DNA from 3 places in the Serratia sp. C2(1) genome. Region 3 is predicted to be linked to each of the others. Evidence: predicted binding sites of a transcription regulator. Region 3 holds the regulator's gene; each other region holds the start of a gene.
What was found. Region 3 encodes Fur, which represses iron uptake genes when iron is present. Its sites were predicted from a motif close to ATAATAATGAGAACNACTATCAA; they were not measured.
Positions count from the first base shown of each region.

Region 1: the regulator Fur is predicted to act here: its motif matches at 1,908-1,930, upstream of V2S86_RS01840 (Nramp family divalent metal transporter).
Region 2: the regulator Fur is predicted to act here: its motif matches at 1,965-1,987, upstream of V2S86_RS05685 (TonB-dependent siderophore receptor).

Region 1 is NZ_JAZFBA010000001.1:385,825-389,082, forward strand. It holds tRNA gene V2S86_RS01825 (tRNA-Ala) at 77-152, shown strand; tRNA gene V2S86_RS01830 (tRNA-Ala) at 213-288, shown strand; gene V2S86_RS01835 (NupC/NupG family nucleoside CNT transporter) at 404-1,591, opposite strand; gene V2S86_RS01840 (Nramp family divalent metal transporter) at 1,970-3,202, shown strand; gene V2S86_RS01845 (DUF2502 domain-containing protein) at 3,237-3,258, opposite strand, start outside.
Region 2 is NZ_JAZFBA010000001.1:1,222,850-1,226,107, reverse strand. It holds gene V2S86_RS05685 (TonB-dependent siderophore receptor) at 1-1,861, opposite strand, end outside; gene V2S86_RS05680 (hypothetical protein) at 2,733-3,215, shown strand; gene V2S86_RS05675 (hypothetical protein) at 3,226-3,258, opposite strand, start outside.
Region 3 is NZ_JAZFBA010000001.1:2,868,360-2,871,617, forward strand. It holds gene ybfE (LexA regulated protein) at 1-183, shown strand, start outside; gene fldA (flavodoxin FldA) at 412-951, shown strand; gene fur (ferric iron uptake transcriptional regulator) at 1,274-1,720, shown strand; gene V2S86_RS13520 (glycosyltransferase) at 1,928-3,258, opposite strand, start outside.

The sequences.
Region 1 (3,258 bases), 2.5 Mb from region 3:
TTCAATTTAGCCGTTGACAGTGTTTCGGGGGTTTCATATTATGCGCCCCGTTCACAGGATTTTGTGATTGTGGATTGGGGCTATAGCTCAGCTGGGAGAGCGCTTGCATGGCATGCAAGAGGTCGACGGTTCGATCCCGTCTAGCTCCACCAACCTTTATCTCAGTAAGGTTGGGGAATACCGTAACGCCGGTTAAAGCGTACCACTTTTGTGGGGCTATAGCTCAGCTGGGAGAGCGCTTGCATGGCATGCAAGAGGTCGACGGTTCGATCCCGTCTAGCTCCACCACCATTTAAAAAGCCGACCTTAGGGTCGGCTTTTTGCTTTCTGTCTTTCCTGTTGTCTAAACCGTGGGCAATAAAAAAGGCCGCCGAAGCGACCTTTTCTTTGTTGCCGTTTCGGCTTAGCCCAGAACCAGGCCCGCGATGGACGCAGACAGGAGGCTGACCAGCGTAGAACCGTAAACCAGCTTCAGACCAAAGCGTGAAACTACGTTGCCCTGATGTTCATTCAGCCCTTTAATCGCACCGGCCACAATGCCGATGGAAGAGAAGTTGGCGAAGGAAACCAGGAAGACCGACAGAATGCCCAGACTGCGTGGCGACAGCTCGGCAGAGACTTTCTGCAGCTCCATCATGGCCACGAACTCATTGGAGACCAGCTTGGTCGCCATGATGCTGCCAACCTGCAAGGCTTCGTGCTTAGGAATACCCATAATCCAGGCGAATGGATAGAAGAAGTAGCCCAGAATATCCTGGAAGCTCAGGCCGAAGATAGCACTGAACAGGCCGTTGAGCGCCGCGATCAGGGCAATGAAACCGATCAGCATCGCAGCAACGATAATGGCTACTTTGAAACCGGCCAGAATGTATTCACCCAGCATTTCGAAGAAGCTCTGGCCTTCGTGCAGATTGCCCAGATGCAGTTCTTCTTCTTTACTGGTGTCATACGGGTTGACCAATGACAGCACGATAAAGGTGCTGAACATGTTCAGTACCAGCGCCGCAACCACAAATTTGGCGTCCAGCATGGTCATGTAAGCACCCACGATGGACATGGAAACCGTAGACATCGCGGTTGCCGCCATGGTGTACATGCGTTTTTCCGACATCTTGCCCAGAATATCTTTATAGGCAATGAAGTTTTCAGACTGGCCCAGGATCAACGAGCTGACGGCGTTAAACGACTCCAGCTTGCCCATACCGTTTACTTTTGACAGCACGGTACCAATAATCCGGATGATAAACGGCAACACTTTGATGTATTGCAGAATACCGATCAGCGCAGAGATGAAGACGATCGGGCACAGTACCTTCAGGAAGAAGAAGGCCAGACCTTTATCACCCATACCGCCGAATACAAAATCAGTCCCTTGCCCAGCAAACCCGAGCAGCTTGTCGAACAGCGCCGCGAATCCTTTTACAAAACCTAAACCCGCTTCCGAATGCAGGAAAAAGTAGGCCAGCAGTACTTCAATAACCAACAGTTGAATAACGTAGCGAATGCGGATGCTTTTACGGTCACGGCACACTAACAGTGCCAGGATCGCAACCACCACCAACGCTAACGCAAAGTGCGCAATATGGGACATGTTTGCTCCAAACTTGAGGCAGGCTGAATTTCGGATGTCATTTTATGTAACGCCACGTTTAAAAACGAGAGGTCCATTGCAAATATGGAAATTCATAGTGGGAAACATCCCAAATTATCAGGCTAAACCATAAAAAATCAAGAAGTTACTGAATCCATACGAAATTCCTATTCTTGTGCTAATTTGATTATCAGGCGTATTCCGTCTGGAATATGGCTTGATGGAAGGCAGAAAAGTGCCATCTGCACGTTACACCCTTCGTTAAAACTTGAGTTATCCCCGATTACAGCGATAAGTTTTACCGCTACAAATGCGCTTGATAATTATTATCATTTGCATAAGATAACCTTTGGTTTATTAGATGTAAGGGTTAAGGGTATGCCAAACAGTCGCGTGGTTGAGAACACCCGTCGCCCATCCAGAAAAATCAAACTGTCGCTGATGGGGCCAGCATTTATCGCGGCCATCGGCTATATCGATCCCGGCAATTTCGCCACCAACATTCAGTCCGGCGCCTCTTTGGGTTACAGCCTGCTGTGGGTCGTGGTCTGGGCCAACGTCATGGCCATGCTTATTCAACTGCTGTCCGCCAAACTCGGTATCGCCACCGGCAAAAACCTGGCGGAACACATTCGCGACCGCTTTCCGCGCCCGGCCGTATGGGCTTACTGGGTACAGGCGGAAATTATTGCGATGGCCACGGATCTGGCGGAGTTTATCGGCGCGGCAATAGGATTCAAACTGTTGTTGGGCGTTACGCTGCTTGAGGGCGCCATCTTGACAGGTATCGCCACTTTTCTGATCCTGATGCTGCAAAAACGCGGGCAAAAACCGCTGGAGATGGCGATCGGCGGGCTGCTGCTGTTTGTTGCCGCTGCCTATATGGTGGAACTGGCATTTTCCCAGCCGCAGTTGGGCCTGCTGTTGAAAGGCATGGCGATCCCGGATCTGCCGAATGGCGATGCGGTCTATCTGGCCGCCGGCGTGCTGGGTGCGACCATCATGCCGCACGTGATTTACTTGCATTCATCCCTAACTCAGGCTGCCGGAGAGAACTCAAAGGCGGATCGTTATGCGTCCACCAAGGTCGACGTCGCCATTGCCATGACCATCGCCGGTTTTGTTAACCTGGCGATGATGGCTACCGCCGCCGCAACCTTCCACTTCAATGGGCACAGCGGCGTGGCCGATCTTGATCTGGCCTATCTGACACTGCAGCCGGTGCTGGGCCAGGCGGCTGCGACGCTCTTCGGGCTGAGCCTGGTGGCCGCTGGCCTGTCTTCCACCGTAGTGGGGACGCTGGCGGGGCAGGTGGTGATGCAGGGATTCGTACGCTTTTACATTCCGCTGTGGGTACGCCGGGTGGTCACCATGCTGCCGTCGTTTATCGTCATTATGCTGGGAATGGACGCCACGCGTATTCTGGTATTGAGCCAGGTACTGCTGAGCTTCGGCATTGCGTTGGCGCTGGTGCCGCTGCTCTCCTTCACCGGTAACCGGGAACTGATGGGGGAGATGGTGAACAGCCGGAGCATACAGACGCTGGGCAAGCTGATTGTGTTGGTGGTAGTTGGCCTGAACTGTTATCTGCTGGTCAGCAGCGTGCTGTGATCGAAAAGGCCAGCGTTACGCTGGCCTTTTGGCATCAATCATCGTCGTGATGGCGA
Region 2 (3,258 bases), 1.6 Mb from region 3:
GATCCACGCCGAACTCGGCCGCGTATTTGCCCCATAGAGAAGCCATTTGGTCAGGCGCCAAATACGGCGTATTGCCGTTGTTGCCATCGATCGCGTCTTTAAACTTCACTTTGTTGTAACTATAACCGGCAATCAGATCGAAACGTTCGGTGATCTTGCTGCGGGCTTCCAGTTCAATCCCCTGCGAATGCACTTTGCCGGCCGGCAGATAATAACTTTGCTGCACCACCCGGTTGGCAACGTCTTTCTGCGTCAAATCGTACAATGCCACGCTGTAGATCGAGGCACTGCCTGGCGGCTGGTATTTCAACCCCACCTCATACTGCTCACTGGTGCTCGGTTTCAGCATGTGTCCGTTTTGATCGGGCAACGCCTCGGGCGTTACCGCGGTGCTGTAGCTGGCGTAAGGTGAAAGACCATTATCAAAGTGATACAACAAGGAGGCACGGCCGCTGAAGTTATCATCGCTGCGCGCGTCGCGGGTGCCGGTGTTGAGCGTCGTATTTTTAGACTCGATGCGATCGAAGCGGCCGGACAAATTCAGATACCAGTCCTGTAAGCTGATTTCATCCTGCAGATAAACGCCGCTTTGCTCGTAGTGCCGTCTGGAATCGGTATGCGTCAGGCCGGTTAACGCCGGCCCGCCGGACGCACCGGTATAAGGATTAAGCTGCGATGCGGCGGCAGACTCTTCCCACAAATTATTGCGAAAGCGCTGGTAATCCAGGCCCAGCGTGACCTTATGATCCAGCTCCCCGGTGGCAAAGTCGGCTTCCAGTTGGTTATCGACGGCAAAGGCGTCCAGCGACGTGGCAGAGCCGCTGTAATAACGGTTCAGCAAGCGGTGATCGTCATTCCAGCCAATTTGATATACCTGCTGCAACTCAACATTGGAGTGGGTGTAACTGGCATTCTGACGGAAAGTCCAGACGTCGTTAAAATTGTGGGAGAAAGCATAACTGTAAATCTGTTCCCAACGCTTGAACACATTCCGGCTGCTCTCACCGTCAAAGAATCCGCGCCCCAGTTTGTCACCCGAGCGGGAATAGAGACTGCCATCTGCCGGCACAGCGCTGTGGTAACCGCCGGACGGATCCTTCTGCAGGTAAGCTTTAAGCAATAGCGAGGTATTTTCATCCGGCTGCCACAGTAATGAGGGGGAGATGGCATAACGCTCTTCACGCTGATGGTCATACATGGTTTCGCTGCTGCGCGTCATGCCGGTCAGCCGGTAAGCCCACTGCTCAGACAGCGGTCCGGTCACATCGAAAGCGCCGCCCTTCGTGCCGTTGTTGCCCGCCATCAGGTTCACGTGCCCTTCCGTGGCGAACTGAGGCCGCTTGGATGTCAACGCCACCAGCCCACCCGGGATACTTTGTCCGTACATCACCGAAGAAGGTCCTTTGATGACGTCGACACGTTCCAGGAACCAGGGATCAACCTGCAATGCGTTATAGGTGCCGCCATCGCTCAACAGCCGCAGGCCGTCAAGAAAGGTATTATTGACGTCACCACCATGAAAGCCGCGCAATGCGATGGTGTCATACCGGGTGGCTCCGCCGGAAAAGTTGGTGAAAACACCGGGAGTATATTTCAGCGCATCGTTAACCGTCTGGGCATTCTGATCGGTCATCTGCTGACGGGTAACGACCGAGACCGACTGGGCCGTCAAGATTAACGGCCTGTCGGTTTTGGTCGCTCCCTGGCTGGTCGTAGCCTGATAGCCCCGAGTCGCGGTTTCCGCCGTATCGGCAGGTTTGGCCGTGACCACCAAAGTATCTTCAGCGAGCGACGTCAGCGGCAGGAACATGGCGAACGCGCATACCCTGCGCGACCGTTTGACAGAAAAAGGTATCGGCATCTCTTGTAACCCCTGGAAAATATCCTAAATCACACCAATAGGCTTCCCCGTCTGACAACGTTCGTAGAGGATCTATAGGTGTACTTGATACAACAAGAAGCGAATATTAATGATAATTATTATCTTTATCGATAAATAATTTCAAACATGAGGGTGTTTTTTATGAACCGGCGACGTGTTTCATCGCAGTTGAAAATCCATGGGGAGGTTATGGTTAATGCCTGAAATGAAAGGCATAAAAAATGCCAGCTCGAGACTGGCAACACATACCGGAAGCAATGTGAGCAATGTCTTGCCGGCTTGGGTAGTACACAAGTCGGTAACCTTTTTTCCTTACCGCTATTAAATGGATAACGACTGTCATTATCCTTTGCGAGGTGCTTTTACCGGCATGCAGCATGAAACCATCAATGCTTTGCCCTGCTCAACCGTCGATATAAACCCACTATGGCCAAAAAAATGGCCGCTAGAAGGACATTGACCAAAGTCCACACAATTAATATAGGCACAACGGTTTGATAGAGCGGAATGCCCCGGGCAGCAGAGAAGGGATTAAGATGCCATGACCTGATAAGAAAGAAAGGATTCAAATTAAACGCTTGGCAGACCAAAGCTATCAACGTCGGTGGCAGGAAAAAATAAAGTCCCAACGTGGCGACCAGTAAACATACTGTCGAACGACTGTTTTTATAATTTTTCATATCGCTATCTTGCCATTACTCTTTCGCTGAAAACGCCCTGGCCGTTATTGGTTGAACAGACCCGGCAAGGGCCGATTAGTTCCACTTTTGGGGTAAAATAAAGCCCGTTTGGCGTTTAATTTTCATTTAGCCACCTGATGTTATAACGCTATTCAGCTCAGGAGGCTCTCATGATACCGGACTATTGCCCTATCCCGCCAAACACCAAAAAGCTCAAAATCATCTATGGCTGGTATATATATGCCGTCTATACGCTATTGATCTTTAATATCTACCTGGCGGTGTATAACGTCTGTGTCAGACACCCCATCGAATCGCCGTTGACCTCATGGCTTCATAGCCTGTTCATCGCCTTCATGCTCTACCAACTGCTGAAAAAACGAACGCGTTTCGCCTGGCTGATGCTGGCCTATTTTATTCTGATGCGGCTGTATTACGCCAACGTGTTGCATATCGAATTTAATTCCTGGAGCCGCGGGTTGGTCTTCGTGATCCTGACGGTCTTGCTCACCGGCACGGTTGCGCTGGGGCAACTCGCAACACCGCCGTTGCGCCAGGATTGGCTGGCACGTTTGGGCTGGCGGCAATGGGCTACGTTGACCGGTTTGTCCGGGATAATGACGCCGTTGATTACTACCGATTATCTGGGGTGACGGCAGTCATTTATTTGGGAATATGCGGCTCGGAGATATCAAC
Region 3 (3,258 bases):
ATCAATAAGCGCAATCAGCTTCGACGCGATAAAGTCCGTGGCTTACGGCGTGTGGAACTGAAAATCAACGCGGATGCGGTGGACGCCCTGAACAAACTGGCGGAACAGCGCAATATCAGCCGCAGCGAGCTTATTGAGCAAATGCTGCTGGCACAACTGGCGGATGAACAGCCGGAACATTGATCTTTGCAGCCGCACATGCGGCACGGTGTTATGGATGACACCGATCAACACCCTTTATTCCTCCCGGCATCGCATAAACGCGATAAAACCCCGGGGTAAATCTCTGGCATGATACGCACTTACCGGTAAGAGGCAGATTCTTGCCATGTCATCATTTTAATCGGTGTTATCGCGTTCAACGCTAACATCGTGCAATGCAATTTATTGAATTTAAAGGTTATACGCGATATGGCTAATGTAGGCATTTTCTTTGGCAGCGACACTGGCAATACCGAAAACATTGCCAAGATGATCCAGAAAATTCTTCAGCAGCAGTTTGGCGCAGAGGTGTCGGAAATCCGCGACATCGCCAAAAGCAGCAAAGAAGATCTGGAAGCTTTCGACATCCTGCTGTTGGGTATTCCTACCTGGTACTACGGCGAAGCCCAGTGCGATTGGGATGACTTCTTCCCGACGCTGGAAGAAATTGATTTCAACGGCAAGCTGGTTGCGCTGTTCGGTTGTGGCGATCAGGAAGACTACGCGGAATATTTCTGTGATGCGATGGGCACCATCCGCGACATCATTGAGCCACGCGGCGCCGCGATTGTCGGCCACTGGCCGACCAAGGGTTACCACTTCGAAGCCTCGAAAGGTTTGGCGGATGACAATTTCTTCATCGGCCTGGCGATTGACGAAGACCGTCAACCGGAATTGACCAACGAACGCGTCGCAGCCTGGGTGAAACAGATCAGCGAAGAACTGAGCCTGGCCGATATCGTCGGCTAACCCTCAAAGGTTGAACAAAAGCCCTGCAAAGTGCATAGTGTTGCCAGCAGGGCCGTTCATCGGCAGCACGGATTTCTGCAATAGAAGCTACATGTTTGTAACTTCCCACATCGTCAAGGTAGACTGAGATATCGGTTTATCCCATCCATCAAGACGTTGCGTGTGTAACATGCAATTGTGCCATGATATCTTTGTTAACAACCGGCGGTTTCCATTTAGGGCAACCGGTTCTATAATGACACGCAATTAACTCTTTGTGCCGACCGATGCCACAGGCAAGAATGCCTCAACTTGATTAGCATAGTAACAGGACTGAATCCGCATGACTGACAACAACACCGCATTGAAGAAGGCCGGCCTAAAAGTCACGCTTCCGCGACTCAAAATCCTGGAAGTACTGCAAAATCCGGAATGCCATCACGTCAGTGCGGAAGATTTGTACAAAAAACTGATCGATATGGGCGAAGAAATTGGCCTGGCGACAGTTTACCGCGTACTGAACCAGTTTGATGATGCCGGCATTGTAACCCGTCACAATTTCGAAGGCGGCAAGTCCGTGTTCGAGTTGACCCAACAGCATCACCACGATCACCTGATTTGCCTGGATTGCGGCAAAGTGATCGAGTTCAGCGATGAGTCTATCGAAGTGCGTCAGCGTGATATCGCCAAGCAGCATGGTATCAAGCTCACCAACCACAGCCTGTACCTGTATGGTCACTGTGAAATCGGTGATTGCCGCGAAGACGACACCTTGCACGACAAAAAATAATGCCCGCAATCGGCATTGAGAACCGCCTTAACGGCGGTTTTTTTATGCCCCCAGGTAAGGGACAAAAAAATCCCCGGACAGGCCCGGGGAAAATCACATCAGAAAGACAACAATTGCAGCGGCACTTCTCCGCGGTACTTCTCTCACTACCCACTTACACGCACTTCACCGTCAACTCACCCGCCGACACGCGGATGGGTAAACTCGTCACAATGCATATTCAAGAAACAGCAGCCGATCGAAGAACATCGGCCAGGCATAGTCGAAAACGCCGCGAACGCGGAACCCTTTGTTCAGGTAGATTTGGCAGGCATCGCTGCTTTGCCATACGCACAGCACGATATGTTTTGCCCGGCGCTGCTGCGCGCGCTGCTTAATCTGGGCAAACAACGGGTTAAAATAGCCCTGCCCGCGGAACCGGCTCTCTATGGCCAGGCTGCAGATAAAATAATCGTCCTCCGTGCTCAGTGTTCGCACAAACCCGTCATAGGCCTCGTCAAGCGGCTTTATTTCATCGCGATACAGCGAGTTCGCCTCAACGCCATACAATTCGTCAACGCTCGCCGCCGTGAAAAATCCGACAAACGCCCCGCACCGCTCGTAAGCCAGGGTAATCAGGTCCAGATAGGGGTCGATATTTTGCGCCCGCTGCAGAGAGACCAGCCCCATCCCGGCGGGGTTGCCGACGGAGCAATACTCCAGATAACTGGTGGCAAAAATCAGCTTCGCCATGCGGGTCTTGTCCGCTTCGTCCGCCTGCCGCCCCGGTAGAAAATGCAGCCCGCCCTGCGATAGCGCCAATACCGCATCGCCCGTTCCAACGGTTGGTCGCCAGTAATTGCCCTCGTCGATCTGCCGTCGGTTATCGGCTATCAAATACTCGCCGAAAAGCTGGTTCACTCGATCCAGCGCGCGATCCTGGGACAGCACCGAATAGTAATGGTAGTGATCGATATCGGACCTTATCTGCGCCGGATAGGCCATACGCGGCACCTCATCGACGGTAAATATTTCCGCATACCGCGCCAGATCCGCCGGCTGCTCAAGCTGCCAATCCACCCGCTCCAGACGACTGATACATTGCCGATAGCTGCGCAGTTCGTCCTCCCTCAGCGGCAGCGTCTCATTGGTAATCACATCTTCCAACAGACGCATGCCACGGATACCGCAGGTCACCGCCTGCGGAACGGCGTCATAATGAACCCCGTGATCCTTGCAGAAGCTCTCGTGGCTGAGGAAAGTCCTGCCGATGTGGCGGCTCCACAACAGATAAAACGCATCGAACAACTTTCTTTCATAGACGGGGTTTTTATCCGGCACGTCACCGGTTTGCGCTGCATAGATCTGATCCAGGCCCGCCAATATTTTGCACAGCGACCTATCGCCGCTGCGGCCAATGATCATCCCGGTTTCATCAAGAAACAAATTCAATCCGCTGACATGGCTGACTTCGCCATTGGGCAGGCGCTGAAGGTAATCCGGCACTTCCGGCTTCAGCAGGAAAAACGTCGCTGAACGGTGCGGAAGGGTGTCGATAT